Regions from separate parts of the Synechococcus sp. B60.1 genome, predicted to be linked through region 1. Evidence: predicted binding sites of a transcription regulator. Region 1 holds the regulator's gene; each other region holds the start of a gene.

Evidence for each region. The regulator NtcA, encoded in region 1, controls nitrogen genes in cyanobacteria. The targets are predictions, from matches to a motif close to GTANCNNNNGNTAC.
Region 2: the regulator NtcA is predicted to act here: its motif matches at 1,395-1,408, upstream of NW863_RS03235 (circularly permuted type 2 ATP-grasp protein).
Region 3: the regulator NtcA is predicted to act here: its motif matches at 14,687-14,700, upstream of urtA (urea ABC transporter substrate-binding protein).

Annotation. Positions count from the first base shown of each region.
Region 1 is NZ_JANSJN010000042.1:808-8,682, reverse strand. Features, by position in the region: partial or broken gene NW863_RS06385 (hypothetical protein) at 1-651, opposite strand, end outside; gene NW863_RS06380 (hypothetical protein) at 834-1,355, opposite strand; gene NW863_RS06375 (phycobiliprotein lyase) at 1,368-1,922, opposite strand; gene NW863_RS06370 (S41 family peptidase) at 2,028-3,341, opposite strand; gene petB (cytochrome b6) at 3,549-4,196, shown strand; gene petD (cytochrome b6-f complex subunit IV) at 4,264-4,776, shown strand; gene leuB (3-isopropylmalate dehydrogenase) at 4,951-6,096, shown strand; gene ntcA (global nitrogen regulator NtcA) at 6,222-6,896, opposite strand; partial or broken gene NW863_RS06345 (M61 family metallopeptidase) at 7,136-7,875, shown strand, end outside.
Region 2 is NZ_JANSJN010000016.1:7,252-13,906, forward strand. Features, by position in the region: gene NW863_RS03225 (SBBP repeat-containing protein) at 1-493, opposite strand, end outside; gene NW863_RS03230 (gamma-glutamyl-gamma-aminobutyrate hydrolase family protein) at 596-1,360, opposite strand; gene NW863_RS03235 (circularly permuted type 2 ATP-grasp protein) at 1,560-3,020, shown strand; gene NW863_RS03240 (gamma carbonic anhydrase family protein) at 3,030-3,581, opposite strand; gene NW863_RS03245 (alpha-E domain-containing protein) at 3,797-4,792, opposite strand; gene NW863_RS03250 (hypothetical protein) at 4,786-6,624, opposite strand.
Region 3 is NZ_JANSJN010000031.1:4,166-20,634, reverse strand. Features, by position in the region: gene NW863_RS05245 (ATP-grasp domain-containing protein) at 1-918, shown strand, start outside; gene NW863_RS05240 (GNAT family N-acetyltransferase) at 1,095-2,282, shown strand; gene NW863_RS05235 (response regulator transcription factor) at 2,431-3,105, opposite strand; gene NW863_RS05230 (rhomboid family intramembrane serine protease) at 3,267-4,013, shown strand; gene NW863_RS05225 (Uma2 family endonuclease) at 4,049-4,657, shown strand; gene NW863_RS05220 (NAD(P)H-quinone oxidoreductase subunit 4) at 4,678-6,291, opposite strand; gene NW863_RS05215 (adenosine deaminase) at 6,666-7,700, shown strand; gene mnmH (tRNA 2-selenouridine(34) synthase MnmH) at 7,628-8,827, opposite strand; gene urtE (urea ABC transporter ATP-binding subunit UrtE) at 8,957-9,709, opposite strand; gene urtD (urea ABC transporter ATP-binding protein UrtD) at 9,776-10,543, opposite strand; gene urtC (urea ABC transporter permease subunit UrtC) at 10,692-11,837, opposite strand; gene urtB (urea ABC transporter permease subunit UrtB) at 11,894-13,051, opposite strand; gene urtA (urea ABC transporter substrate-binding protein) at 13,160-14,434, opposite strand; gene NW863_RS05180 (S9 family peptidase) at 14,794-16,469, shown strand, end outside.

The DNA.
Region 1 (7,875 bases):
GTAGGGCAGCACCTGCTCGGCGGCGATCACCCCCCCGTTGGCGCGGATGAGCTGGCCAATCAAGGCATAGCGCTCCTCTTCCAGGTTGGCGTTGGGATCCCCGTCCCCAAACAGGAAGCTGTACACCGCCTCCAAAAAGTTCATCTCCGATTTTTCCCGGCGGGGTTGCGCCCGACCGGAATAGCCCCCGTAGTAGGGGTAGGGACTCCAGAAGGGGTTGCCCACCCAGAGGTCGGGAAAATAGAAGAAGACCCCCCCTCCCCGCGAGCGGCTGCGGTTGTCCTCCTCACGGCTGCTGGCCATCTGCAGAGCCATCAACGCCAGGGTGATGAGGATAATCGACACCACCAACAGGATGCCAAAGGAGATGCGTAGGCCGTAGAGAAACCCCCCCCACAGCTTGCGTCGCAGAACCGCCAGCCGATCCTGCTGCTCCTTGCGCTTGAGAATGTCGCGAAAGTCGGGCGGGAAAACGTAGGCGATCTCCCCCTGCCGCGAAACCTGGAGATGCCCCCCAGCCTTTTGGGCTAACTGCAGCAACTCCTGTTTGGCCTCCTCTAGGGCCAGGCCTGTGCTGGAGGCAATGTCTCCCAGAGTGACCCGCAGGCCCAACTGCTCTACCGCATCCATGACCAATGTTTGTGTAGCCACTCTCAACCTCCGCTGGTTACCTACTGTTGCCCGGGATCCGACTGGGACGCTCGCCCAGCATCTGCAGCCAAGGGTTACAGCCATCCCTATTCCCAGTATCTCTCTTCAACTCAGGGGCGACGAGGGCGGCTGTTGCTGCTTTTGGGTCAGGCGGCCTGTCTCTGCACCAACCCAGGGCTGGGCTAGGGCAGCCAGGCCATCGCCACCAGCAGAGCGAAGAGGATCCCGATCAACACCCACGTCAGCCGTTGGGTATTCAAGGGGGGAGCAGCCTCGCTGCGGCTGGGATCAGCGACTTTCGGCAGGGAAGCTGGACGGCGGAGGCGCTCATAGACCAGACGGCGTTCCCCCGGCTTGGCCTCTTCCAGGTGGCTGAGATCTGGGATTTCGAGCAACCACTCTGCTGGTCGCCGCAGACGAGGTGCCTGCCAGATGCCCAACACGTAGCGGGCCTGTTGAGCGACCTCCGGATCCGGGTTGCCCAGCAAGGTTTGCACCAAGCGGATCGCCTCCTGGCTCTCTCCAAGGGCCTCCTGGGCCAAGGCCTGCCAGAGCCGCAGCTTGCCCGCTTGCGGGTAGCGGCTTTGGGCCTGTTTCACCTGTTCCAGAGCCTGGCGGTATTGTCCCCGCTCAAAGCTGGCCTGAATCCGGGCCAAATGCTGGGGCAGGCGCAAGTCTTCGGGAGGGATCAACTCCGGCTCCACCGATAAACCCCCCTAGGTGAGCTTTTGCTCCACCCCAAACCCCACCAGCAGCAGCTCCTCTAGGGGCTGACCGTGAGGGGGGCGTTGGTAGGTGAGGATCTGCCGCAGGCGCAGGCGCGGGTTGAGCAGGGTGATGGTATCCACAGCAACGACGCGGGTGTAGGTGGTGGTCATCACCAGTTGCAGGGATTGCGGATCAAAGCGGAAGTCGGCCACCATGGGCCGCTCCTCTTCATAGGCGCGATCGCGCAGATAGTCACCTTCAAGACCACGGGCGCTCTCTCGCCGGGGCACAAACAGCATGTTCAGCTCTTGCCCCACCTCCTCTCCCTTTTCAGAGACAGTCTCAAAGGCAAGGTGGAAGCCCAAGAAGCCGTCGACGCCGTGGTTGGGGTAGTTGTTGTCCCTCAGCACCTTCTCCTTAAGCTCAGGGGTGAGGGTGCGAATGGTGAACTCCGTGCGGGAGCGCTCCACCTCCCCGCGATCCAAGTAGTGGTAGGTGCGCTCGGTGTGCCAGGCGCCAATGCAACAGTTAAAGAAGTAGTGAAATTGCTGGAGGGCGTTCATGCCAGAGCGACTGACAGCTCAACCCAATCCTAAAACGAATTGCAGACAAATAGGCCCGCCCATCCCCGCCGGAGATGATAGACCCCCCTGCCCCCCTTCCTCACCTCAGGTATTGGCTGCCGCTGGGATCCCCTGGGCCACGGCCAAAGTTGACCCCAACACCTCCAAAGCCCGCTGCAACTGCCCATCCTCAGGGCCGCCCAGGGTTTCTGCCGTTAGGGGAAGAGGGCCCTCGGCCACCATCACATCCGGCTGGATCCCTTGGCGGTGAATGTCGTGGCCGTTGGGGGTGAGGTATTTGGCAGTGGTCACGGCCAGCCCGGAGCCGTCCGCCAGCTCCAGCAGGGATTGGATCAGCCCCTTGCCGAAGGTGCGCGTTCCCACCAGTTGTGCCCGCCCGCTGTCCTGCAACGCCCCCGCCAAGACTTCGCTGGCACTGGCACTGCCCTGGTTTACTAAGACAACCAAGGGGGCTGCTGTGAGAACTTCGCCGGTGGCGGGAATGCTGTCCTGAATGCCATAGCGATCCGTCACCCGCACGATGTCGCCTTTGGGGATCCAGAAGCGGGCGATCTCAATGGCCGCCTGCAATAGCCCTCCGGGGTTGTTGCGCAGATCGAGGATGTAGCCCTGCACTCCTCGCGCTTCTGCGGCCTGGATGGCCTGACGCACTTGAGCGGCGGCATTGCCGTTAAACTGGCTGAGGCGGATGTAGGCTACCTCCCCCTGGGGCAGCTTGAAAAAACCGGTGCGCACCGGGTTGATCAGGATGGACTGGCGCACCAGCTCCACCTCCCAAATGCGCTCCTGCCGCTTCAGCCGCAGACTGACCGGAGTGCCACTGGGACCCCGCATCCGTTCGGCCACCTCGTCCAGGCTCAGGCCTGCTACTGGCACCTGATCCACCGCCAGGATCTCATCCTGAGGTTGGATCCCCGCCCGCTCGGCAGGAGTCCCCTCCATTGGGGCAATGACCCGCACCGCTCCCTGCTCGTCGATGGCAATCTGGAGGCCGACACCGCTCAGCTCCCCAGCCGTAGAAGTCTGCAGGCTGAGGTAGTGCTCCCGATCCAAAAAGCGCGTGTAGGGATCCCCCAGCGTTGCCAGCATCTCCTCAATGGCCCGGTAGGTCTCTTGCCGATCCTGGAGGGGCCGAGAGAGAAAGCGCTGCCGCACCTGCCACCAGTTCTGCCCGTTGAACTCCGGATCCACATAGGCCCGATCCACATAGGCCCAAGCCTGGGCCAGCAGTTGCTGCTCTTCCCCCCAGCGGCTGGCCTGCACCTGACAGGCGCCAAGGCTCAGGCCCGCCCAGAGCAGGCACCCCAACAACAAGACTCGGACAGCCTGGCGTAACGCCCATCCGATCCCCAACCCTCTCCAACTGCTTTCCCCAGATCTCGGCTTCTGCGCAATCATCGGAGGATCTTGACTAAGGAAGAAGTTAAGAAATACTAAGAAGCGTGAACAAGATGAGACATCAGCAGGCGTTTGGGCTGCTGGGATAGGGATCCCTGTGTCAAAGCTGAGCCCGACTTCATGATCGTGTTAACGAGTTATGTTACAGTGCTGTGTGGAGTGGGCCCGTCCCCCCCTGGATATCCAACTCTAAAAATTGCAGGCATCATGAGCAAAGTTTACGACTGGCTAGACGAGCGGCTGGAGATCACGCCTTTCGTCGATGACGCAACCGGAAAATTTATTCCGCCCCACGTTAACATCTTCTACTGCCTCGGCGGCATCACGCTGGTGTGCTTCCTCATTCAGTTTGCCACCGGCTTTGCCATGACGTTTTACTACCGTCCGACGGTGGCCGAGGCTTTTGAATCGGTCAACTACATCATGACCCAGGTCAACTTTGGCTGGCTGCTGCGCTCCATCCACCGCTGGAGTGCTTCTATGATGGTGTTGATGATGATTCTACACACCTTCCGGGTTTACCTAACCGGTGGGTTTAAGAAGCCGCGCGAGCTGACCTGGGTAACCGGTGTAATCTTGGCAGTACTGACAGTTTCCTTTGGGGTTACGGGTTACTCCCTGCCTTGGGATCAAGTGGGCTACTGGGCGGTCAAGATCGTCTCCGGCGTGCCCAGTGCCATTCCGGTGGTGGGTGATGCCCTAGTCCAGCTTATCCGGGGCGGCGAGGCCGTTGGCCAAGCCACCCTCACCCGTTTCTACAGCCTGCACACCTTTGTGTTGCCTTGGCTGACAGCGGTCTTCATGACTATGCACTTTCTGATGATCCGCCGCCAGGGCATTTCTGGACCCTTGTGATCCCAGGCCGGTTCGATCCCCAAGTTCCTCTTGCTAAGCCTTTTTACCCCAGACAAGGAGAACGGCTATGCCTGTCTCGAAGCAAGTAATAGCAACTGAGGTCATTACACGCAAAGTTGACCTGGACAACCCCAAAGTTTTGGCCAAGCTGAAGAAAAACATGGGCCACATGACCTACGGTGAGCCCGCTTGGCCCAACGACTTGCTCTTTATGTTCCCGGTGGTGATCCTAGGCACCATCGGCGTGATTGTCGGCCTGGCGGTCATGGATCCGGCGGGGGTGGGCGAGCCGGCGGATCCTTTTGCCACGCCGCTGGAAATTCTGCCAGAGTGGTATCTCTACCCCGCGTTTCACATTTTGCGCATTGCTCCCAACAAGCTGCTGGGCATTGCCCTGATGTCGGCCATTCCGGTCGGCCTTCTGTTTGTGCCCTTCATCGAAAACGTCAACAAGTTCCAGAATCCGCTGCGCCGCCCCGTAGCAACGACGGTGTTTTTGATCGGCACCCTGGTCACCCTCTATTTGGGCATCGGCGCCACCTTGCCTCTGGATAAGTGGGTCACCCTGGGCCTGTTCTAGAGAGCGGAATATCTTTTCTAGTTTTTGTGGGTTGATAGCTCTAAGTGCAGCAGGCTGATGGCCGAGCTGCACTTTTTTATTGAGATTCGGAGAACTTTCCTGGGGGACTTTTCGGCAAACCTGTGGGCAAAGGGATGGTAATATCGCTACGCACTTCTCTTACCGTGACCGCCCATGAGCGTTCCTTCCTCTGCTGCTCGAACCTATCGGATTACTGCCCTGGCCGGAGATGGCATCGGCCCTGAAATCATGCAGGTGGGGCGGGCGGTTTTGGATGCAGTGGCCGCTCAGATGGGGTTTTCCCTCCAGTGGCAGGAGGGCCTAATTGGTGGAGCAGCCTACGAAGCCACTGGGGATCCCTTGCCCCCAGAGACCTTGAAAATGGCCCAGGAGAGCGATGCTGTTTACTTGGCGGCGGTTGGCGACTTTAAGTACGACACCCTGCCGCGGGAGAAGCGTCCTGAGCGGGCTTTGTTGGGCTTGCGGGCTGGCTTGGGGCTGTTTGCCAACTTGCGCCCGGTGAAGATCTTTCCGCAACTGGTGGAGGCCTCTTCCCTCAAGCCAGAGGTGATCGCCGGGATCGACCTGGTGGTGGTGCGCGAGCTCACCGGCGGCATCTACTTCGGCCAACCCAAAGGGATCTTCACAGATGCCACGGGATCCCGGCGGGGTGTAAACACCATGGCCTACAGCGAGGCCGAGGTGGATCGCATTGCCCGCGTGGCCTTTGAACTGGCTCGCAAGCGACGGCGCAAGCTCTGCTCAGTGGATAAGGCCAATGTCCTGGAAGTGTCGCAACTGTGGCGGGAGCGGGTTACCGCCATTGCGGCTGAGTACCCCGACGTGGAGCTTTCCCACCTGTACGTCGATAACGCTGCCATGCAGTTGGTGCGCTGGCCGAAGCAGTTTGACGTCATTCTCACGGAGAACCTCTTCGGGGATATTCTTTCCGATGAGGCAGCGATGCTGACTGGATCCATCGGCATGTTGCCCTCTGCCTCTTTGGGATCCTCTGGCCCTGGGGTATACGAACCAGTACACGGGTCAGCCCCCGATATTGCCGGACAAGACAAGGCCAACCCTCTTGCCCAGGTGCTCTCTGGGGCAATGCTGCTACGCTACTCTTTGGATCAGCCCCAAGCTGCCGACCGCATCGAGCAGGCTGTCGAGGCAGTTTTGGCCCAGGGCTACCGTACCGCCGACATCTACTCGGAGGGGATGACCCTCGTAGGCTGCCGCGAGATGGGAGAAAAGATCTTGGCTGCTCTGGCCCAGCAGCAAGCCTCCCCCCAAGGATCGCCCTCAGCCGCCGGCGGTTGAGTGGGGGTTCCCTTGCTGGCGCGGCTACCCCTCTCCCAGAGGGAGGGATTGTCCCGACGAACGGTGGCACTGCTATTACTCTTTATTGGAAATTCTTGGAAACGTCCGCGGGCCAGCTTCTTCCCTTAGGCAAAGCGATGGCCAAGCTGCATCGGGTCGTGGACGGTGATCTTTTTCTTGTGGATGGAAATGTAGTTCTTCTTGCGCAGCTCCCCCAACAGACGCGTGATGGTGACACGGGTTGAGCCAATCGCTTCCGCAATAGCCTGGTGAGAGAGCTTGAGATCGATGGTGACTCCATTGGGGCCGGGCACCCCGAAGTCGCGGCAGAGGATCAGTAGAAAGCTGACCAGGCGGGATCCCATGTCGCGGTGAGCCAGTGTTTCAATCATCATCTCTGTCTGCAGGATGCGAGAAGCCAAGCTCTTGAGCAGCAGCATGGCCAGCTCAGCGTTCTCCCGCAGCGATTTTTCCACCTGTTCGATGGGCAGAGAGAGTAGCTCGACGCGGGTAAAGGCCACCGCGTGATAGAAGCGGTCGGAGCGCTGCCCCGTGATGAAGGAGAGCACCCCAAAAATGCTGTTTTCCCGCAGGAGAGCAACGGTAATTTCTTCCCCCATTTCGTAGACCCGTGAGAGCTTGACAGCTCCTTTCACCAAAAAGTAAACCCGCTCCGCCGGATCTCCAGGGAAGAAGATGGTCTTACCGCGTTCAAACGTTTCGATAACCGGAGGATGGTGAGGCCCTCCTAACTGTTTGAAGGCTGCAATCAGAGATTTTTCCGCGATGGCCACCACCATATTCGTCAACCTTTTAAAGCCAGTTTATACCTAAGATCAACCTATAAATCAGATCGGGAGATTTGGGGCGCACCGTATTCCTGTTGACTGGAAAATTACCCTAGGGGCAAGATTATCCTAAGCTAAAAGGTTCTGCCCGGATACCTTTGTAGCAGGAGCTACATTTTTAAAGTCTCGTCTCTTGTCCAGCAGCGAATCCAGGACCAGGGGCGGGGGCCGTAATCGATTGGAGGGGTTTTATGGGGATCCCGGAGGCGGCTGTGGCCACACCTTCTCAACCGAGCCGTCAGCACTTCACAGTACGGATGCCGGAGCCGGCCAATCATCTGCTGGAGGTGGAACTACTCCAAGAGGTGGATCCAGAAGCGCCTCTGCAACTGCGGCTGCCGGTGTGGACGCCGGGATCCTACCTGGTGCGGGAATATGCCCGCCATGTGCAAGAGTTTCAGGCGGCAACGGAGCAAGGGATCCCTTTGGCCTGGCGGAAGGTAGATAAGAACACTTGGGAGATCGAGCCGCCCCGCTGTTCGGCTGTGAAGGTTCGCTATCGGGTCTATGCCTATGAGCTGACGGTGCGCACCAACCATTTGGATCTCACCCACGCCTACTTCAACGGGGCGGCGCTCTTTTTCTATGTGCCCGGTCGCGAGCGGGAACCCTACACCTTGACGGTGATCCCTCCCAAGCCAGATTGGCGCATCGCCACCAGTTTGCGACCTTTGATTTCTTCTTCTGAGGATCCTGCTTCCGGCCAGTCTTTTGTGGCGGCAGACTACGACGAGCTGGTGGATAGTCCGGTAGAGGTGGGCCTGCACCAGTTGCGGTCGTTTGCAGTGGAAGGGATCCCGCATTACTTCGTGGTCTGGGGAGCAGGCACCCTGGATTTGGAGCAAGCGGTGGCCGATGCCGAGAAAATTGTCCGGGCCACTGCAGCGTTTTTTGGCGGGTTGCCCTACGACCGCTACTGGTTTATTGTGCA
Region 2 (6,655 bases), on a different contig from region 1:
TGCCCTTGCCATCCACGGCAATGGCAGTGACCTGGTCAGGCTCAGCACCGCCCAACTGCTGCATCCAGAGCTCCCGACCCTGGGGATCGTGCTTACGCAGGAAGATGTCTTTTGCGCCGGCATTGCTGTAGCCAGGGAAAGCGCCGTAGGTCACTCCTGCCACCCAGGTGTTCCCTCTCCTGTCCACTGCCACCGCCACAACTTCGTCTAAAGCAGGGGTGCCCAACTGCCGTGTCCAGAGCTCTCGGCCCCAGGCATTGTACTTGCGCAAGAAACCATCGCCACCCCCTGCCGAGCTTTGGCCCAAAAAGCTTCCCTCCGTTACCCCCGCCACCCAAATATTTCCCTTTCCATCAATTGCGATGGCGCGAGCCTCGTCAGAGGAAGGGGTACCAAACTGGCGCAGCCAAGGGCTGGGACTACAGCCAAAACCTAAACCGAAAAAAGCTAAGACACCCAGAACTGCTCTAGCCAGTGCCTGTCTCCTGCTCATAGGCCCTCTTTTGGGGGCACTGGGCAAAGCATAGCAAGGGCTCTCCCCTGGCTATCGCGAGGGATAAGCCCCCGCCTCTTCTCCAGCAGCAGCACAGGATCCCTAGGCAACCTGAGGCATTGCTTCAGGGCTGGCCAGGCGCGGCGAAAACTGCAGCGCTGCCTGCACAAAGGCCTGAAACAGGCGAAAATGCTCAGCCTCTTCAAAGGTGAACTCGGGGTGCCACTGCACGGCAATGGCCCAGGGATGGGTTTCGTGCTCGATGGCCTCGATGAGCTCGTCGGGAGAACAGGCAGCCAAACGCCAGCCCGCCGGCACCCCCCAAACAGCCTGGTGGTGCCAAGAGACTACGGAGATTGCGTCGACGCCGACAATTTGCTGCAGGCGGGTGGAGCGGATGAGGCTGACGCTGTGGCGAACGGGCTTGCGATCGGCGGGGTTGAAATGATCCAGCTCGTCGTACACGTCGGGCACATGGGGGATCAGCTTGCCGCCGCTGACCACGTTCAGCAACTGCATCCCTCGACAAATGCCCAAGACCGGGATCCCTTGCGCCAGGGCGGCTGCCGCCAAGGCCATCTCAAAGCGATCCCGCTCGGCGCTGACGTGACGCACCTGGGGATGTTGGGGATCCTCTCCGTAGGTGCTGGGGCAAAGGTCGCCGCCTCCTGTCAACACCAGCCCATCTACCGCAGCCAGCAGCGCTTGTGGCTCACTTTCGCCTGGGGGAAAAAGAACGGGGATCCCGCCAGCAGCGCGAAGGGCATCCACATAGCGGCCCGGCGCCACAAAATCTCCCTGGCCGTTGCGGCTGGGGGTAGTAACGCCGATGAGGGGCCGATTTACAAAAGAGGGTGTCCGCTTCATTTCTCTACACTACATTGACAACAAAGCTGAGAAAGTACCGCTCGCCACCATAAACCTTGACAACTCTGGCTGACTGGGGGCAACCGGTATACCCCCTGTCCTAACTTCCACCACGATAACCGTAAAAGTAGCCGGAAGCACACTAGGCAAATCCAGAGCCGCCCACAGTAAAACAGGGTAGGGTTCGAGGGATCCCGACGTGCGTTTTGATACTTATGACCCAGGTGAAGGTTTTTACGATGAGCTGTTTGTGGGGCGCGGTCGGCCTCGCCCTGAGGCGATCCCGCTGATTGAGCGCCTGCATTCGCTGGGAGAAGGAGAGCTGCAGCAGCGGCAAGCGGCGGCCCAGGCAGCCCTCTTTCAGATGGGGGTAACCTTCAACGTCTATGGCGACAGCCAGGGCACGGAGCGGATTTTCCCCTTCGACATCATTCCCCGCATCGTCTCAGCCTCTGAGTGGCAGCGGCTGGAGCAGGGCCTGAAGCAGCGCATCCATGCCCTGAACCTGTTTATCGACGACGTCTATCACGACCAGAAGATCCTCAAGGATGGGGTGATCCCTGCTGAGCTGGTCGAGACGGCCAAAGGATTCCTGCGGCCTTGTATTGGGCTCAACCCGCCGGGGAGAATTTGGTGCCACGTCACCGGCACCGACCTGGTGCGGGATCGGGACGGGACTTGGTACGTGCTGGAAGACAACCTGCGCTGCCCCTCGGGCATTTCCTATGTGCTGGAAAACCGGCGGGTGATGAAAAGCACCTTTCCCTCGCTGTTTAACACGATGGGGATCCGCCCGGTGGACGACTACCCCAGCCACTTGTTGGATACCCTCCTCAATCTGACGCCGCCGCACCTGGCCAACCCGACAGTGGTGGTGCTCACCCCCGGCATCTACAACTCCGCCTACTTCGAGCATTCTTTTCTGGCCCAGCAGATGGGGGTGGAGCTGGTGGAAGGACGGGATTTGGTGGTGGCCGATGGCTATTTGCAGATGCGCACCACCAAGGGCCTGCAACGGGTGGATGTAATCTACCGCCGCATCGACGATGACTTCATCGATCCGCTGGTCTTTCGCCCCGATTCCCTCTTGGGGGTACCCGGCCTGTTTGAGGTCTATCGCTCGGGTCGGCTGGCAATTGCCAATGCCTTGGGGACAGGAGTGGCAGACGATAAGGTCATCTACGCCTATGTGCCCCAGATGATCCGCTACTACCTGGGAGAAGAAGCGATTTTGCCCAATGTGCCCACCTACTTGTGTTGGGATCCCAAGGATCAAGCTTATGTGCTGGAGAACCTGGACAAGTTGGTGGTGAAGGCGGCCAATGAGTCGGGCGGTTACGGCATGCTGATGGGACCGCGGGCCACACCGGAGGAGCGGGCCGCTTTTGCCGAGAAAATCCGCGCCCAGCCCCGCAACTACATCGCCCAGCCCGTCGTGTGTCTTTCCCGCGTGCCCACCCTCGTGGATTGGGGAGAGGGGCTGAGGCTGGAGCCCTGCCATGTGGATCTGCGGCCCTACATTCTCTACGGCAAAGAGATCTACGTTCATCCCGGCGGCCTAACCCGCGTGGCCCTCAAAAAGGGATCCCTAGTGGTCAACTCCTCCCAAGGGGGCGGCAGCAAAGATACCTGGGTGCTCTGCGGGGATCCCCGCTGCTGAGGGGTAGGCTTAGGCCGGAGCAGCAGGGCCCGGCCATCTGGCGAAACGACGGGCGTGTTGCAGCGCCAAATCCACATAGTGCTCGGCGTGGCGGCGCAACTGCTCCACCTCTTGGTCTGTCAGGGTGCGGATGACCTTGGCCGGGATCCCGACTGCCAAAGAGCGGGGCGGCAGCGAGCGGGTGACCACCGCTCCAGCCCCGACCATGCTGCCCGCCCCGATGGTGACTCTATTGAGGATGACGGCCCCAATCCCCACCAGGGATCCCGCCTCGATGTGGGCGCTGTGGATGACGGCCCGATGGCCGACAGTGACCTCCTCGCCGATGCAGGTCGGCTGCTCCGGATCCCCGTGCAGGATCGCCCCGTCTTGAATGTTGCTGCGGCGGCCAATCACAATCGGCGACAGATCCCCTCGCAAAATGGCCCCGTACCAGATGCTCACCCCTTCCGAGAGCTGCACATCACCAATCAGCGTGGCATTGGCGGCCACAAAGGCTGCCTGGTCGATCCCTCGCGGCTGCTGCTCCAACCCCACTCTCCAACCAGCAACAACTTCCATCAATCCTACCGCCAGTAACGGTGCGGCAATTCCCGGCTTCCCCAGTGCTCTGCACCGCCTTTGCCCCGGCAGCTGACCAGATGCAAGCATACAACAGCCGTGAAAGAGATTAACCCCCCTCTCCCAAAGGGAGAGGGGCTGGGGGTGGTCGCGTGAGCGGCGCGGAGCGCTTGGGCTATCCCTTTGGAAGAGGGGCTGGGGGTGAGGGGTTTCAGCTAAGCTTGGCGCTGCAGGAGCAGAGGGGGGTCAGCCGTCTGCAAAGGGCGAATGGCAAAGAAACTTTCGTAGATGCAATCGCCAACGTAATTCATTTGCAATTGCAACTTGTCGAGAAATTCGTGTAAGCCCTGCTCCATAATATCGTCAATGGTGAGATAATCCAGCTCAGAGCGCAGCCGTCCCAAAGCCCGCTCACTGGGATCCCGCCAAGTATCAGCAGGGGTTCCAGTAATCTGGTGTAGGGAGCGATCGGCGTGAATGAGACAAAACTGAATGGAGCGGGGAAATTGCCGATCCAAAATCAGGAAAGAGGCCACCTCTCTAGGGTTAATGCGGTGTTGGCGGCTGTATTTTCGATACATTTCATAAGCGCTGGCCGACTTTAGGAGAGCAATCCACTGCAATTCATCCAGGGGCGTGCCCACATCCTGTACAGAAGGCAGCAAAATAAAATACTTAACATCCAGAATGCGAGCCGTTTTGTCGGCCCGTTCCAAAAGGCGGCCGATTTGTCCAAAGTGCCACCCCTCCCCGTGGGTCATGGTGGCATCCATCACCCCAGCAAAGAGATGGCTGGCCAGCTTGACTTCCGTGAAGAAATCGTGGAGCTGGCTCAGATGCGGCCACTGTTGAGCAGCTTCCTTCACCATTAAGTAGAAGCGATTCACCCGCTCCCACATTTCCGAAGAAATGATCTCCCGCACAGAACGGGCATTTTCCCGTGCCAGCCGCAAGCAGGAAAAAATCGAGTTGGGATAATCCCTATCAAAAGCCAGAAACTGGATCACCGTTTCCTGGGTCGCCTGGCCGTAGCGCTGGTAAAACAGCTCCTGATCCCCAGTGGTGGAGATGATGGGATCCCATTGCTGAGCTGTGCCACTAGGTGAGTCGAGGATGAGGTTTAGGTTGACATCGATAAAACGGGCAATGTTCTCGGCCCGCTCCACGTAGCGGTTGAGCCAGTAGATGGAATCGGCCACGCGACTCAACATGGTGTTGCCTCCTCTGTTGTCCTCAACCCCAACAGACGGAGCAGCCGCCGCAGCTCCACCAGCAGCACTCCTGCCACGCCGGTCAGGATCCAGCCCAGCCAGTCCGCCGCCGTGCCCAAGTAGCGCACCTCCACGCGGTGCTCCCCCGGCGGGATCCGCACTTGCAACAGCCCTGGCTCGTTGTATTCAGCAGCTCTGAACCATCCATCAATTTGTACCCGCCAAGCGGGGTAGTAAAACGTGCGCAAGACTACAGCTTGCTCCTGACCGGTGGGGTTAAGCGCCCGAAAGCGACGGTAGCCGTAGCGCCACTCTTCCACCTGGAGCCGCGCCGCCGGATCCTCTACCTCGCCTTGCCACTGCAGCAGCGGATCCACCTGTGGGGGCGGCATGGGCAGCGTCACCTGGCGGGGCCGGTATTCCAGCGCATCCACCAGCGCCAGCCCATCGGGAAAGCGCCAGTGCATGTGCAAGAAAGCAATGCCCGGCCGCTCCTGGGGCTCGTTGGGGAACTGCTTGGCTGCAGCGAGTTCTTGAAAAGTTTGGACAAGCGGCGGATCAAAGCCGGCTTTGGACACCAGTTGCAAGCCCTGCCAGGTTTGGACTGCCATGGCCAGGCCGAGCCCCACCAGCAAAGGGAGCCGCCAGCGCTTGTGCCCCCATCCCCACCCAGCTAGAGATCCCACTAGCCAAGGCACGGTTACCGCCGTCACCGCCATCCAGCGCCAGGAGAACTGAATCCGCCGCAGGGGCAAAACCCACTCGTAGAGCCAAGCCAGCAGATCCGTCATCATCAGCAGCGCCACCAGGCTGGCTCCCAAGCTGTAGAGCAGGGTGGCTCTGGCAAGAGATTCGGCAGCACCACTTTCCTGGCAGGAGAAACTCCTCCCCGACCGGCGGGCCAGCCATTCTAGAAAAACCAGGATCCCAACCCCTCCCAGAACCGCCGCCATCCAAACCCAGTACCCCACCAGGTTGCTCTCAAACCAGTGCTCTGTCCAGCGCGGCTTCAGCTGCATGAGCCCGCTCACCATCAGGCGATGGTGGGGCGTATACTCCTCGGTAAAGTTGACAAAATCCACCTGGACATGCCGCTGATCCCAGAAGGCCGACAGCAGATAAAACGCCGTCCACCCCAGCCCCAGCCCAAACCCCAGGTAGCAGCGCCCCACCCTGGGCCAGAAGGGATCCCTTCCCCCCACCACCCAAGGCAGAGGCAGCCAAATCAGGGTCAACACCAGCAAGGTGGGCAGGTGGGACAGCGCCAGCAGGCCGTAGCTCAGGGCCAAAGCCGCAACCGGCCAAAGGGCCTGCAACCGGCAGATCGTCTGCAGCGAGGCCCAGAAAACCCAGGGGGAGACGGCAATGGCCCACACTTCCCCTATGGCTCCCCGTTGGTAGATATCCACCAGCCAGTAGGGGCCGGCCATGCTCAGCAGGGCCAAGACCAACGCCAAAGCCCAAGGAAGCACCTGCCGCAGCAGAAGGTACAGCCCCAGCCCAAAGACCGCCATCGCTAGGCCCATGCTGGCCACCAAAGAGCCGAGCATGTCCAGCCCCAGGGCTCGAAAGGGCAGGGTGGCCACCATACACAGGGGCGGATAGAAGGCAAAGGTGGGGTTGCCATAGCCAAAGTTGGAATACTCCAGCCAGCGGGGGTAAAACTGCCCGCCGAAAAACTGGCGCTGATACTGGAAGGCCCAATTGAGATTGAAGTGGGTGGAATGGGTGATGGGGTAGCCCCGCTGCAGCATTGGCCAGAGCAGTGCCAGCACCCCGGCCAGCAGCGCGATCCCGATAAGCCCTCCCGGTTGGTGCAACCTCTTCAACATCTCACTGGGACGGTCTATTCTGATCGAACCC
Region 3 (16,469 bases), on a different contig from region 1:
CACGAGGTCAACCTCGACTACCGCACCAAGTATCGCCTCATCCTGGATCGCTTCAGCTACCTTTACCCGCAGGCTATCGGCCTGTTTATGGGCTTTGCTTTTCGGGGAGTGTACCTCATCAACAACCCCTTTAGCTTCTACTACTACCTGCGCAACAAGGATGCCGCCTATATGGTGGTCAAAGAGCTGGGGATCTCCATTCCAAAGACTTACATCCTACCTCCCAAAGAAGCTCCGGCTTTGAAAGCAGAAGACTTTAAGTATCACAAGTTTTTCGATTGGCAGGGGATGGCAGAAGATCTCGGCTGGCCAATTGTCATCAAACCAGCAGAAGGACGGGAGGCCATTGGGGTGGAAATTGCCTACAACATGGAGCAGCTCCTCTACTTTTACGACCGCTCCGGATCCCAGGTGATGATGATCCAGGAGAAGGTTAAAAGTCCTTACCCCTGGCAGATTCGCGCCCTCTGCATTGGCCGAAAGATCATCCCTATTAAATACATCTTTCGCAAGTTCGATGCCAGCGAGTACTTATTTGATCCAGAGTTTCTCACCCCGGAGATGGGCAAAAAAGTTATCGATACATGCCGGATCATCAATCGGGCATTGGGCTATGAAATGAACTCGGTGGAGCTGTTCATTGACGAGCAGGGAGAGCTGCAAGCCATTGACTTTAACAATCCGGTGCCCGATGGCCGCCTCAAGGCTTTGGGGGAAATTTTTTATAACGATTACCAGCAGGCCCTTTGCGATCTGGTCGTAGATATTGTGCGGGAACAGCGTCCTTTCGACTTCTTGCCCCCAGATGTCAACCGCTTTGCCCAGATTGCCCGGCGGGCCGACCTCACCCGTGAGCAGAAGTTTCAGATGGCTCTGGAATTGGCCAACCACTACTACGAGCCCAGGGATCCCGAATAAAATAACTTAACAAAGGCACGGTCTAGCGCTGGGAAAGTTTTGAGCTGGGCAAAGAGCAGTTGTCTAGCTTTCGCCGATGTGGCCCTTGAGGTGCAGGGATTCCATCCTAGGTTGAACTTAGAGGAGGGATCCCCTCCCAGCCGAGGCAGGGCAAGTTGGTCTATCCGGACAGGCAAATGTCAACTGGTTTGAAATTGCGCTGGTGCCACGATATTCGCGGGATCCCAGCATCTGCCTGGCAAGCGCTGCAGACGGAGCGCACCTCTCCATTTTTGGAATACGAGTGGCTGCACAGCCTAGAAGCTTCCGGTTGCGCCAGCCGCAACACGGGGTGGCTGCCCTGTCACCTGCTGGTGGAGTCGGATGGGCAACTGATCGCCGCTGCCCCCTTGTATTTGAAAAGCCATAGCCAGGGCGAATTTGTCTTCGACCAAGAGTGGGCTGCGGTTGCCAGCCAACTGGGAGAACGCTACTACCCTAAGCTCATTGGCATGGCTCCTTTTACGCCGGCCACCGGCTATCGCATTCTTGTCCATCCAGACTACTCGGAAGCAGAGGTGTGGCCGTCGATGCTGGCTGCTATCGATCGCTTCTGCCAAGACAACGATATTTCGGTGTTCAGCCTGCTCTATGTGGACTTAGACTGGCGGGCCCAACTGGAGGCCGATGGATTGACTCCCCGAATTACCCACAACTACCAGTGGCACAATCCCGGCTATCGCTCTTACGAAGACTTTTTGAGCCAGTTCAACGCCAACCAGCGGCGCAACATCAAGCGAGAGCGGGCCGCCATGGAAAAAAGCGGCATAGAACTCAAGATCTACACCGGAGAGGAGATCACGCCGCGCCTGCTCTCTCTCATGTACGACTTTTACAGCAATACCTGCGCTCAATTCTGGAACTGGAGCAAATACCTTAACCGCCGCTTTTTTGAGGCTCTTTATCCCAACTACCGGCAGCGGCTGGTGCTGGTAGCCGGCGAGCGAGGTTCAGAAGTGGTGGGGATGTCTTTTTGTGTTCGCAAGGGGGATCGCCTCTTTGGGCGCTACTGGGGCTGCCGGGAGGAGGTGAAGTTTTTGCACTTTAACGTTTGCTATTACGAGCCGATTGCCCTGGCCATCCGCGAAGGGATCCGCAACTTTGATCCCGGGGCTGGGGGATCCCACAAGATTCGGCGGGGATTTCCAGCCACCCCCGTGTATAGCTACCACCGTTTCTACCGCCCCAGGCTAAAACAGGTTCTGATCCCCTATCTGAACCGCGTCAACCCTCTCATGTTGGCTGAGCTGGAGAGGGTGAATCAAAACGAGGTTCCCTTTCGAGAGGATGTTTTGCCCTCTTTGTCTGCCTTGACCCAGAGATAAGGGGCCCTTTTGGGAGGTGGGAAAGGGGCGTATCTGGCTCGAGACGACTACGGAAAAATACGCTTGAACCCTAGGCTCTCTGCTCCAGAAGCAGGGAAGCTGAGGGCAGGCACGCCAGTGTCTTAGAGCGCTTGGAAGTCCTCTAGGTTTACCACTGGATAAGCTTTTTCTGAACTGCTGCCATACACATGGCAACGCGAGCGTTGATCTCATCTTCAGAGCCAAAGATATCCAGCTTCTCTTTGAGCCTTTGAATACAATTTTGTACGGTCTTTTTGCTCGTGTGGATGCGGTCAGCGATGGCCTGGTCGGTAAGAGCCTCTTTGCAGAGCAGGTTCAAGACCTCGATTTCCCGCTCCGTCAGCTTGGTCAAGCCGCGCAACTCACGGGGCATGCGCAGTTCTCCATTGAGGGCACTTTTGGCCCCCTCCAAAAACACAGTGCGCCGCTCCATTTTGTTGACTGCGGCAAATCCACCTTGGTGTTTGCTGATCAGGCCCACCAAAGGAGTCAGCAGCAGCGGCTCGCTGGAATAGGCCATTACATTCAAAGTAGGATAGTTCTCGAAAATGTGGCGCAAGAACTCTAGACCAGGTTCAGCAGACTGTTCGCCACTGGTTTGGCCGTAGAGCAAGTCGGCTACTACCAAGTCCGGCTGCTCCCGCTGCAGGCGCAGTATGGCGTCCATCGGATTGGAGACTGTGATGCATTGAGCATCTGCTGCAATCCGTTGCAGCCACTCGCAATTGTTTTGGGCGACCTCGGGATGATCCTCGACCACCAAAAACTTGAGCGGGGCAGTTCGGTTCTCGACCTCAAACATCGATCCACTCCTCCAAATCCATTGTCGGCTGTGGGGGGGACGGCTAAAACCCCTTTGCAGTTTAGGGATCCCACCGACAAGCTACCCTAGTGTAGCCTCAAGTTAGGCCTGAGAAGGCCTAGCAGGGTAGGCTAGAGGGTGATGTTAACCGGATCCCGACTGTGGTACCTCTGCAAGATCGCAACCCAACCACCCACCCTGCCTACGTTACTTATGCCCTGGTGCTTATCAACATCCTGGTTTTTGTGTATGAGCTTACCCTATCGCCGCGAGAACTGGTAGCTTTTTTCCGAGAGTGGGCGGTGGTGCCGGTGGAACTGACGGCCAGCTTTCAGGGGGAGGCCACCTCTTCGCTGCGCCCCGAGTGGGTAACGCTATTTACCTCGCAATTTTTGCATGGGGGCTTTCTCCATATTGGTGGGAACATGCTCTTTTTGTGGGTTTTCGGCAACAATGTTGAGGATCGCTTGGGGCATGTGCGCTACCTCATTTTTTACCTGACTTGTGGAGCTTTGGCCGCCCTAACCCAGTGGTTTTTCGATATGGAGTCCACCATTCCTTCGCTGGGGGCAAGTGGGGCCATTGCCGGGGTGTTGGGAGCCTATATCTTGCGTTTTCCACAAGCTGAGATCTTGACCCTGGTGCCTCTGGGCATTTTCATTACAACCATCTATGTTCCCGCCTGGGTGTTCCTGGGTTTTTGGTTTGTGCAACAGGCGTTTTATGGTATTGCCAGCTTGCAGACTCCTATCAATATTGGCATGGAAGGCGGAGGCATTGCCTACTGGGCCCATGCGGGTGGCTTTGTGTTTGGAGCTATTTTGGGGCCGCTGATGGGTTTGTTTTCCGGCAAGAGCCCCTACGACTACCAAGCCACTCTGCGACAGCGCGACAGAGATCCGTTTTGATTTGTATTCAGAGGCCAGCTTGATAGGAGCAAATTATGGTCAGTCTGTCTGCCAGGCCCCTAACTCTGGAAGAGTTTCTGCGGCAGCCAGAAACTCAGCCCGCCAGCGAATTCATTGAGGGAGAGATTATCCAGAAGCCCGTGCCACAAGGAAAACATAGCCGCCTTCAATTGAAACTGGGCAGCTTTATTAATGAAATACTGGAGCCTTCTCAGCTAGGGATGGCTTTTCCAGAATTGCGCTCCACCTTTGCCGGCTATGCAATTGTGCCCGATATCTCTGTCATTGCCTGGGATCGGATCCCTGTGGATGAGGATGGCACCATTCAAAACCTCATACCCTTTTGCCCAGATTGGGTGATCGAGATTCTCTCTCCCGATCAAAATCAAACGAAGCTGGTCAAAAAAATCTTGATTGGCTTGGCCCACGGCTGCCAGATGGGGTGGATCGTAGCTCCCGAAGAAAGGGTCGTTTTCGCCTATCCTGCCGGACAGCAGCCAACAGTGCATGAGGATCCGCAAGAGGTTATCCCCGTTCCCGCTTTTGCCCAAACGATCCAACTGACGGTCGGAACGTTGTTTGGCTGGATGCGAGTTCAAGGCGGCGAAAGCCGCAAGCCCATTGGAGAAAAAAGCCAAGGCTAGCTACACCGGCTTCCCTCTCCTCAATTTGGCTCAGTGTTGTAAAGGGCAGGGGCTTGGGCAACCGTCGCTCCGAGGGAGGAGAGTTCCTGGCGCAGCAAGGCCACCAGGGCATTGGTGGACTGGTCGTAGAGGCTAGTGACCAGCTTGGGATAAAACCCGATGCCGATGATGGGGATGAGCAAACAGGCAATGATGAACACCTCCCGCGGCTCGGCATCCACCAGTTCCTCGTGTTCGGTCAGCTCTTTGTTTTCCGGGCCGAAGAAGATCTGACGCAACATCGACAGCAGGTAGATAGGAGTCAGGATCACGCCAACTGCTGCCAGGAACACCACCACCAGCCGGAAGGGGAGAGAGTAGGCATCGCTGGTGGCCATGCCGATAAACACCATCAGCTCAGCCACAAAGCCGCTCATGCCAGGCAGGGCCAGAGAGGCCAGTGAGCAAGCGGTAAACATCGAGAAAATCTTGGGCATCTTCAGGCCAACGCCGCCCATTTCCTCCAGCTCCAACGTATGGGTGCGGTCGTAGGTGGCCCCCACCAAGAAGAACAGGCTGGCCCCGATCAGCCCGTGGGAGATCATCTGCAGCATGGCGCCGCTCATGCCGATCTCCGTCAGGGATCCGATACCGATGAGGACAAAGCCCATGTGGCTGATGGAGGAGTAGGCAATCTTGCGCTTGAGGTTGCGCTGGGCAAAGGAGGTGAGGGCAGCAAAGATGATGTTCACCACCCCCAGCACGATTAAGACCGGCGCAAAGTAGAGATGGGCATCCGGCAGCATGCCCGCGTTCATGCGCATTAGGGCATAGCCCCCCATCTTGAGCAGGATCCCGGCCAGCAACATGTGAACCGGCGCTGTGGCCTCGCCGTGGGCATCGGGCAGCCAGGTGTGCAGGGGGAAAATGGGCAGCTTCACCCCATAAGCAATCAGGAAAGCCCCATACATCAGCAACTGGAAGCTCAGCGGATAGGCCTTGTGGGCCAGATCCGTCATGTCAAAGCTGATGGGATCCCCGTAGAAGGCCATGGCCAAGCCCGCCACCAGGATAAACAGCGAGCTGAGGGCGGTGTAGAGGATGAACTTGGTGGCCGCATAGAGGCGGTTGTATCCCCCCCAGATGGAGAGGAGCAAATACACTGGGATCAGCTCCAGCTCCCACATCAGGAAGAAGAGCAACATGTCCTGCACGGCGAACACCCCAATCTGCCCGCCGTACATGGCCAACATCAGAAAATAAAACAAGCGCGGCTTGAGGGTGACCGGCCAAGCGGCCAAGATGGCAAGCGTGGTAATAAAAGCCGTGAGCAGAATGAGCGGCATCGAGAGGCCATCGGCCCCCACCGACCAGCTCAGCCCCACCTGCGGCACCCAGGTGTAGCGCTCCAGCAGTTGCAAGCCCGTTTGACTAGGGTCGTAGCCGACATAAAAGCCGGCCAGCAAAATGACCAGGTCGGTGACTGCGATGAACAGGGCAAACCAGCGGATCCGCTCCGCCAACTTCTGCGCGTAAGCGCGGGTGGTAGGATCCCCAGCCGGCGCCGGGATCAACGGAATAAAGAGGGCGGCCACCACCGGATAGACGATGACTGTGGTCAGCCAGGGAAATTCGTGCAAGCTGGGCAGCGCCATGAAGATAACCTCGTTACGCTAAGTTCATGCCACACCCTTCCAGGGGGATTGCCGTCGGCTACAGCCAACAGCCCTTTACTAGAATCGCTCCTGAGTATCTTTGCTCAGCAAACCTTCAAAACTATCTCTATCTTAAGGCTCTTTATCTAGTTTGCCGGGATCCCTGGCCGGGCCCGACCAGGATTCAAGCATTGACCTGGTCCTCAAACCTGGCTATTGGAAACCTCATCACCTGGTTCCCGGCTAGCTGACCCTGCGCAATCGCGCCTGGACAAGACCGCTGCTGTTGGATAACAGTAGAAATAGTACTTAACAACCAAGCCAAGTCCGCCTCTGGCGGACGGTGAGGGGGGGCCTGGGGGAAGCTTTGAAGTATGGCACTGCATGCGGAGTTACACCGCCACCTAGGCGGTTCAGTCGTTCCTAGGATTTTGTGGCGCTACCTACATCGCCAGGGATCCCCTCTGGCAGAACGCTTTCCCGACTACGCCGAGTTTGAGGAGTTCTACACCCGCCCGCGCAACACCCTTGAAGATTACTTGGAGCTGCACACGCTGGTGGAACAGGTGCAAACCCTGGAAAGCTTACCCTATTTCATCTACCGTCTGCTACGGGGGGCCTATGTTTTTGAGGATCTGGCCTATCTAGAAATTCGCTACACCCCCTATCTGCGCACAGATCCCAGCTTGGACGAGGCGGATCGCCTCAAGCAGATGCGCCAAGTTATCGAAACGGTAGGGCAGGCCAGCCAGCAGCGGGAATATCCCATCGTCACCACCCAGATTGTGTGTTTGCACTCCCGCCTGCCCAGCCACATCAACCGCGCCATGGTGGAGGCCGCCGCCGAGTCGGAATACGTGTCTGCCATCGACCTGGCGGGGGGAGACAAGGCCTACGGCGAACGCATGGACGAGTGGATTGAGCTGTTCAAATATGCCCTGGCCCGTGGCCTCAAAACCACTGCCCATCTCTATGAGACTTTGGATGGCTGTTACCCAGAGCTGCTGCCCTACGTCTCGCGGATTGGCCACGGGATCCAGATCCCTCTCCACTACCCAGAGCTGCTGCCAGAGCTGGCGCGGCGCGGCCAATGTCTGGAGGTCTGTCCCACCACTTACCTGAAGACGGGGACACTACCCAGCTTGGAGCCCCTCAAAATCGTCTTCGACCGCTGCTTCGACGCGGGGGTAGATATCGCCATCTGCACCGACAACGCTGGCCTACACAACGTGCGCCTGCCGTTTGAGTACGAGAACCTGCTCACCCACGACATTATTGATTTCGAGCAGCTCAAGCACTGTCAGAAGGCGGCTTTTCGTCACGCTTTTGCCTGGCCCTACAAAGAGCACCCGGCCTCGCTGCTGTCGGAGCTGCAGCAGTCAGCCTCGAAGTCCCTAGTTTCCCTCTGAGAGGGGCAGACAGGACTTTGCTTGACATTTCCACCGGCAGACTTGGTCGCGCTTGCCCGGCGAGGGCTGGCGCAGCTCAAAACGACATCCCCCCTGAGTCGGGCAGCGGCCTCCTGTAGGCTGGTCTCAGAAAGGTCAGGCAGCTCAAGGCGAGCGCGGATGCGGTTAAAGTGTTGCTGCAGGCCGTGGCGATAGGTGGGATCGTAGTGCTGCTCCAGCAACTCCTGCACAAACTGCGGCCAGTCTTGGGCGTCGATGAGCTCAAACCAGCGCTGCAGGCGCGCTTGGCTATGGCGGGCTTTTAGGGATAACAGTTTCTCCTTGAGTGCCTGGGGATGGGCTATCCAGTGGGGATAATGGGCAATTATCCCCTTCACTCGCTCTTCCAAAGGCAATCGCACTTCCACGCAATCGGCTTGGGTGAGGGCCTGCCAAAGGGCAGGGGGCAGGTGGAGCTGGCCCACCTTGGCACTCTCAGCTTCCACCCAGACCGGCTTAGCTGGATCCCACTGGAGAAAAACCTGCACCAGTTGACTTTCAAAGCTCTTCTGGGTGGGCTGCGGCATCCCCCACTCCGCTCCCAGCACGGATCCGCGGTGGTGGGCCAGCTTTTCCAGATCGAGGACTTGGGATCCCTGGCGCTGCAGGTGGTGGAGCAATTGGGTTTTGCCGCTTCCCGTCGGCCCGCAGAGGACGCGGTAGGTAAACTCCTGGGGCAAGCTCTGCAGTTGCCGGCGCACCCAGGCGCGGTAGGTTTTGTACCCCCCTTGCAACACTGTGACCTGCCAGCCCACCTGGGACAACACCAGCGCCAAGCTGGCCGAGCGCTGCCCTCCCCGCCAGCAGTAGATGAGGGGGTGGTAGTCCCGGCTCTTGTCGGCAAAGTGGGTCTGCAGGTGGCGGGCGATGTTCTGGGCCACCAGGCTGGCTCCTCGCTTGCGGGCCGTAAAGGGATCCACCTGCTTGTAGAGGGTGCCCACCTCTGCCCGTTCTGCATCGTCAAGCACAGGCAAGTTAATGGCCCCCGGCCAATGGTCTTCAGCAAACTCTGCCGGCGAGCGCACGTCAATGATTTCGCTGTAGGTGTGCAGCCAAGGTTCGGCAGTGACGTGAATGGGGGCAGCCACAGACGCAGCGAGGAGGGAGTGGACTGAGTTCTCTCTTGCTCGATCCTGGCAGATTTCTAGGGTTGTTGCTTAAGGGGATCCCTGGGCCTGACAAGAGTTGCACCGCTCGGCTCCTCCTCCAGGCTAACCTCAGAGGGAGAGATAGGATCGCACTTTTTCCTCGTCCATTTGGTCAGTCGGCCCTTCCATAACGAGGGATCCATTTTCCATGAGGTAAAAGTAATCGGCCAAGCTTTGAGCAAACTCAAAGTACTGTTCTACCAGCAACACCGCAACGCCCCGCTCTTTTTGGATGCGGGCAATGGCTTCTTCGATCTCAATGATGATAGAAGGTTGGATCCCTTCTGTGGGTTCATCCAGGAGTAAAAGTTTAGGCTCTGCCACCAAAGCTCTGGCAATGGCCAATTGCTGCTGCTGCCCACCGCTCAAATCTCCACCGGGACGCTTCAGAAAAGAACGTAAAATCGGGAATAAGTCATAGACAAACTCAGGTATAGCCCGTTCTTTGCCCGGTGCTGCTTCTAACCCTACCAGCAGGTTCTCCTCAACCGTTAAGCGAGGAAAGATCTCCCGGCCTTGGGGCACATAGCCAATGCCAGCGCGAGCCCGCCAGTTGGGTGGGTAATGATTGATGGGTCGGCCCTCAAAGAGAACTTTACCTGTACAGTCTTTGAGAAGCCCCATTAGGGCTTTAAGCGTGGTAGTTTTGCCCATGCCGTTGCGACCCAGAAGGCAAACTGCTTGGCCGGGAAGGATCTTGAAAGAAAGATCTCTCACAATTAAACTTTGCCCATAATAAGCTCTCAGGTTACAGACTTCCAGCAAAGGCTGAGATCCACTTTGAGATAGATTTTGCGCTTTGGTGGCGTTTTCCGTATTCATAGGCTTGGATATAGAGTTGGTTAATTGGACGGTCAACACAGATCTCCCCTTCTCCCCTGTTTTCGTTTAGCCTCTGGCTTTGTGGGATCCAAGATAGACCTCGATAACTCGCGGGTCGTTCTTCACTTCCTCAAAGCTACCCTCGCACAACACTGCTCCTTGGTGTAAAACAGTAACCTTGCGAGCAATTTGCCGGACAAATACCATGTCATGCTCAATCACCAAAATGGTGTGATTTCGAGCTAAGGATTGAATTAACTCTCCCGTAGCCTCTGTTTCTTTATCCGTCATCCCGGCCACGCATTCATCAAGCAGCAGCAGATCCGGATCCTGGGCAATCACCATGCCAATCTCCAACCATTGCTTTTCTCCATGGGAGAGCAGCCCTGCCGGGATCCGATCCTTACGGCTCAGGCCGATGGTTTCCAGGAGAGCATCAGTCTTTTCTCGCAAGCGCTTTTTGCCAAATAAGGTGGAGAAAACACCCTTGTGAGGGTTGAGAGAGAGCTCCAAATTTTCTCGCACGCTCAGGTTTTGGTAGACCCGCGGCGTTTGGAACTTGCGACCAATACCCAAGGCAGCGATTTCGTGCTCCTTGAGCTTAGCCAGATCTTTTCCTTTAAACAGCACTCGCCCTCGAGTAGGCTTGACCTTGCCTGTCAACACATCGAGGAAGGTAGTTTTGCCCGCTCCATTGGGGCCGATCACCACCCTTAACTCCCCTTCTTCCAAAGAGAAGTTCAGCCCGTCCAAAGCCTTAAAGCCATCAAAGCTGACGGTGAGATCCTGAGTTTGTAAAATTTGCCGGGTAGTGGTGGGAGCTGCTGTAAGCATAGGGATCACGTCCAAGAACGGAAAGGCCAGAGGACGAGTAGGATTCTCAGCCCATCGAACAAGAGAGGACACTTGGCATCGTTATCTCACCCATTGGGATCCTCTTACTCTGAAGTTGTACCTTGCATAGGGGGATACTGGCACGGATTTAGGCTGGAGAAATATTGGCCAAACGCCGGCGCCAAAGCTGGAAGGTAACCCAAAGCTGCCTGCCCCGGGTGCGCACCCAGCCCACCAAACCATCCGGCAACACCAGTACCACCAGCAGGAACAATCCCCCCTGGAAAAACAGCCAAATTTCTGGGAAATTTTCGCTCAGCAAACTCTTGGCAAAGTTTACCAACAAAGCCCCGACCACTGCCCCCACTAAACTGGCCCGACCACCCACCGCCACCCAGATCACCATTTCAATGGAGAAGGGAACGGCCATGGCATTGGGAGAAATGATGCCAGTTTGTAAGGTAAACAAAGCCCCGGCGATCCCTGCCAGCGCAGCCGAGATGGCAAATACCAGCACCTTAAATCCGGTGGGATCGTAGCCAGAGAAACGAACCCGCGGCTCATCATCTCGAATGGCTACCAGGATTCGACCAAACAAGCCACTGGTAAGCCAACGACAGAGAAGGTAAGCCAAAACAACGGTTAAAACCGTGGCCACATAGACAGCAAAGCGCATCTGGGAAGAGTTGACATCCAGGCCAAATAACGTCTGGAAATTGGTCAGGCCGTTGGTGCCGTTGATTAAGCGCTGTTGCCCGTTGAAGAAGTTGAAGAAAATGATTGTGGTGGCCTGAGTCAGAATAGAAAAATAAACTCCTCGGATGCGATTTCTCACCACCAAATACCCCAGAGCTGCTGCCACCAAAGCCGGGATCAAGACAATAGCAATAGCCGTAAACGGAAACGAATAAAAAGGGTACCAAAACCAGGGCAATTCCGTTACCCCATAGAGGCTGAAAAACTCCGGTATCTTTCCCTCTGGCAGTTGCAACTTGAGGTGCATCCCCAAAGCATAGCCCCCCAAGGCAAAGAACACCCCATGCCCCAGACTCAGCATGCCGGTATAGCCCCAGATAAGGTCGATCCCCAGGGCAACAATGCTCAATGCCAGAAATCGCCCCAACAAGTTCAGCCGAAAACCCGACAACACAGTTGGGGCCACCAAGATCAAAGCCAGCGCCAGGCCAATGAGGAGCCCAACTTCCCACAGGAGCTTGCGGGCAGGACTGGGATCCCGACCGGTGGCAAGAATGGCCTCTTCACGATCAGCGGGGGGGAGATGAGCCAGTTTCATGGGCGGTGTGGGGGGATGGGGAATACGGCTAGAAAGATTCGCTCAAGAGGGCTGTCCTAGGCATCCACCATGCGACCTTTTTCGGGGAAAAGGCCGCGGGGGCGCACCTGCAAAAAGGCCACAATTAAGGCAAAGACCATCACCTTAGCCATGCTGGTGGTGGCAAAAAAGTTGAGGGTATCGGTCAGGATCGGCACGTTGGGAAAGATCAAAGCCAGCGTCCCGGAACCGATGACAAAGTTGGCAATTCCGATCCCCAGTGCCGCCACAATGCTGCCCAGGAGCTTGCCCACACCCCCCACGACAACCACCATGAAGGTATCCACGATGTAGTTCTGGCCGGTATTGGGCCCCACGGATCCCAGCAGGCTGACGGCCACGCCGGCTACTCCTGCCAGACCCGAACCCATGGCAAAGGTGAGAGCATCCACCGTTTGCGTGGAGATCCCGACACAAGCGCTCATGGCCCGATTTTGGGTGACGGCGCGGATGCGCAACCCCCAGCGGGTGCGTTGCAAGAAAAAGTACAGCCCCAGGATACAGACAACGGTGAGGGCGATGATGAACAGGCGAGTATTGGGCAAAAACAGGTTGCCCACCGGGATCCCACCCCGCAGCCAGCGAGGAGCGGTCACGTCTCTATTTTGGGCCCCAAACCAGGGCTGGGTGACGGCCAGGGCATAGGTTTGGGCCAGAACCCGCCCGCCTACTGCCACAATGGCCGTAGAAAGCACCAACAACAACGTCAGCACCCAGCCTTTGAGGCGCGGCCAATCGGCCCGTTTTGCCAAGAGCCACCAGCCGCCAAAAAAGAGCACCGCAAAGGCCCCCAAGCGGAAAGCCAACACCCAATTGACGCTGCGCACGAACTGCTGCAGGATCAGGCTCACGCCCCAGGTGGCCAAAAGGGTTTCCAGCGGCCGCCCATACAAAAAGCGAATCACCCCCCGCTCCAGAGCCAGACCCGCCAGGGCCGTGACGACAAAAGCGGCAACCAAGGCTGGAAAGATATACAGATCCCGCCAGGGATCCCCCAATTGTCGGAAGGCATTTTGCACCACAAAGGTGGTGTAGGCCCCCAACATCATCAGCTCCCCATGGGCCATATTGATCACCCCCATGAGGCCGAAGACAATCGCCAGGCCCAGAGCGGCTATCAGCAAAACGGTGCCAATACTGATGCCGTTAAACAAGCTATCCAAAAGCAAGGTCATCGGCAGGGGATCCTCCTTCTTTACCCGTTGACTGGGGACGCGCTTCCAACTCCAGGACGGGATCCCCAACTCACCCGCAAGGGATCCCGCACCCAGCGCTCAACAGGGCTAGCTGACTTTGAAGCGACCGCCTTTGGCCGGATCCGACCAGTCGCAGGCAAAGCCCTTGGTTTCCGCCACAAACTGGTTCCAGGGCTGTGGCTCCACAGCGTCTGTAGAAAAGATGACATCAAACAGCCCATCAGAGCGCACCTGGCCGATCCGCACGTACTTGGTCAGGTGGTGGTTGGTGTTCATCGTCACCAGACCCTCTGGGGCATCAAAGGTTTGGCCGTAGGCTGCTTGGCGCACCGCGTCGATCTCCACGGTTCCCGCTTTTTCCACCGCCTGCTTCCAGATGTAAACCATGATATAGGCCGCTTCCATCGGGTCGTTGGTGACGCGGTTTTGGCCGTATTCTGCCTTGAAGGCTTCCACAAACTTCTTGTTGGCAGGCGTATCCACCGTCATGAAGTAGTTCCAGGCAGCGTAGTGGCCTTCTAGGAACTCGGGGCCAATCGCCTGCACCTCTTCTTCGGCAATGCTGACGGACATAGAGGGATAGCGATCCGGCTCCAGACCGGCTGCTTTCAGTTGCTTAAAGAAGGCCACATTGCTGTCGCCATTCAGGCTGTTGTAGATCACGCCGCCGTTGGGAAGAGCGGCACGGATTTTGCTGATAATGGGAGTCACTTCGGTGTTGCCCAGAGGCAGGTAATCTTCTCCCACAACCTTGCCGCCCAGGGCCTCTAACTGGGCCTTGATGATGGTGTTGGCCGTGCGGGGGAAGACATAGTCGGATCCCACCAGGAAAAACTCTTTGCCCTTGTTCTTGAGCAGCCATTCCACAGAAGGCTCGATCTGCTGGTTGGGGGCAGCGCCGGTGTAGAAGATGTTTTTGGAGCACTCTTGTCCTTCGTACTGTACGGGATACCAGAGCAGGTGTTGCTTGGATTCAAATACCGGCAAAACTGCCTTGCGGCTGGCCGAGGTCCAACAGCCGAATACTGTTGCCACCTTGTCCACATCGATCAATTTGGTGGCTTTCTCGGCAAAGGTTGGCCAATCGGAGGCGCCATCCTCGATGATGGGCTCGATCTGCTTGCCCAAAACCCCACCGGCGGCATTGATCTCTTTAATGGCTAGCTTTTCCGCATCCACCACACTGGTTTCCGAAATGGCCATCGTGCCGCTGAGGGAGTGCAAAATGCCAACGCGAATAGTCTCTCCCTGAGCATAGGCAGGCACAGACCGCTTCACCCAGATCTGCGGCCCTAAGGCAGCGCCGGCTCCGGCCAGCGCGCCCATTTTCAGCACTTGACGACGATTAAAAGATTGAGCCATCGGTAAACTCCGAAACGAGGTGAGTGCAAAGGGTGTAGCGAAGTGTGGTTACAGCAGCCTGGCTAACGGGGGGAAGCACTCAGCTCATCACCTTGCCCATGGATCAGCTTGCCCAACTGCGCTCGGCTGAGGTTTTCACTAATGCCTTCCCAACATCAACAGGGGGAAAAGCCAGTTCTGCAGTCGAGAGAGCGTCGTGCGCCCCTGTTGCCTCGACGTGTTTTATCAAACCCATTCAGCCAGGAAGAAATTGTGTTGTGAGATACTTTTTTCCAGAATCTGAGCCTGTTCTCGCCAAGCTCCCAGGGATCCCTTGCTCTCGGCATAATGGAGATTTCGAGGTTGAAAATTGATGGCTTATGGTGCAACAGGCTGGCTATGGATCTTGGCGATCCCCAATTACCGCTGACCTGGTGGTGGCCGGATCCCTGCGCCTGGGGCAACCGGCTTGGGACAAGGGGGATCTCTACTGGACGGAGGGCCGTCCGCAGGAGAAGGGGCGCAACGTACTGATGCGGCGAGCTGCCGACGGGACGGTGCAGGAACTGACGCCAGCACCCTTCAACGTGCGCACGCGGGTGCATGAGTACGGCGGCGGCGCCTACTGGGTCTCCGAGGGGGTGGTGTACTTTTGCAACTTTGCCGATCAACGGCTCTACCGCCTGCTGCCGGGGTTGGCTCCCCAGCCCCTCACCGAGCCCGGCCCCTACCGCTATGCCGACGGGGTGGTGGACAGGAGGCGCCGGCGCATCCTCTGCGTGCGCGAGGATCACAGCCGCCAGGGAGAGCCAGAAAATACGCTGGTGGCCATCGATCTAGAAAGCGGATCCCAGCAGGTTTTGGCCAGGGGCCACGATTTCTACGCCAGCCCGCAACTGAGCCCAGACGGTCAGACCCTGGTGTGGCTGGTCTGGGATCACCCCCAGATGCCCTGGGACGGCACGGAGCTGTGGCGGGCGGAAGTGGCTCCTGACGGCAGCTTGGGAGAACCCCAGAAACTTGTTGGCGGCCCGGCTGAGTCCATTTTCCAACCCCAGTGGTCGCCGCAGGGGGAGCTTTACTTTGTTTCCGACCGCAGCGGCTGGTGGAACCTCTACCGCTGGGATCCCTCGGGGCCGATTCCCCTCTGTCCTATGGAAGCAGAGTTTGGGGAGCCCCAGTGGGTGTTTGGCCTGAGCACCTACGGCTTTTGTGGGGATGGGCAAATCCTGGCCATCTATCGGCAGGAGGGGCTCTGCCACCTGGCCCTTTTGGATCCGCGTTCAGGACGGCGGCAGGAGCTCCCCCTGCCCTACACCGAGCTCCACAACCTTCAAGTTAGCGGCGAAAAAGCTGCCTTCCTGGCCGGATCCCCCAGCGAAGCCATGGCCTTGGTCGGTCTGGACTTACCTTCTGGCCAATTGGAGGTGGTGGCCCGCTCTAGCAGCGTGGCAATAGATCTGGAGTATTTGTCGATCCCTGAGCCCATCACCTTTCCCACTTCTGGCGGGACAGTGGCCTACGGCTTCTTCTATCCTCCCAAGAACCGCGACTTTGTGGCCCCTGCCGGCGAAAAGCCGCCCCTGCTGGTGAAAAGTCACGGCGGGCCCACGGGAGCAACAGCAGCCGTGCTTGACCTGGGGATCCAGTACTGGACCAGCCGCGGGATTGCCGTTCTGGATGTCAACTACCGCGGCAGCAGCGGCTATGGACGGGCCTACCGGGAGGCCCTCAAGGGCCAATGGGGCCTTGTGGACGTGGAAGATTGCATTGCTGGAGCCCAATTCTTGGCCCAGCAGGGCCGGGTTGACGGCGAGCGATTGCTCATTCGCGGCAGCAGTGCCGGCGGCTACACGACCCTGGCAGCTTTGACGTTTCACAGGGTTTTCCGCGCCGGCGCCAGCTACTACGGCATCAGTGACCTAGAAGCGCTGGCCCGAGAAACTCACAAGTTTGAGTCCCACTACTTGGAGAGCTTAATTGGCCCCTACCCCCAACGGCAGGATCTCTACCGAGAGCGCTCTCCCCTCCACCACCTAGAGGGTCTCAACTGCCC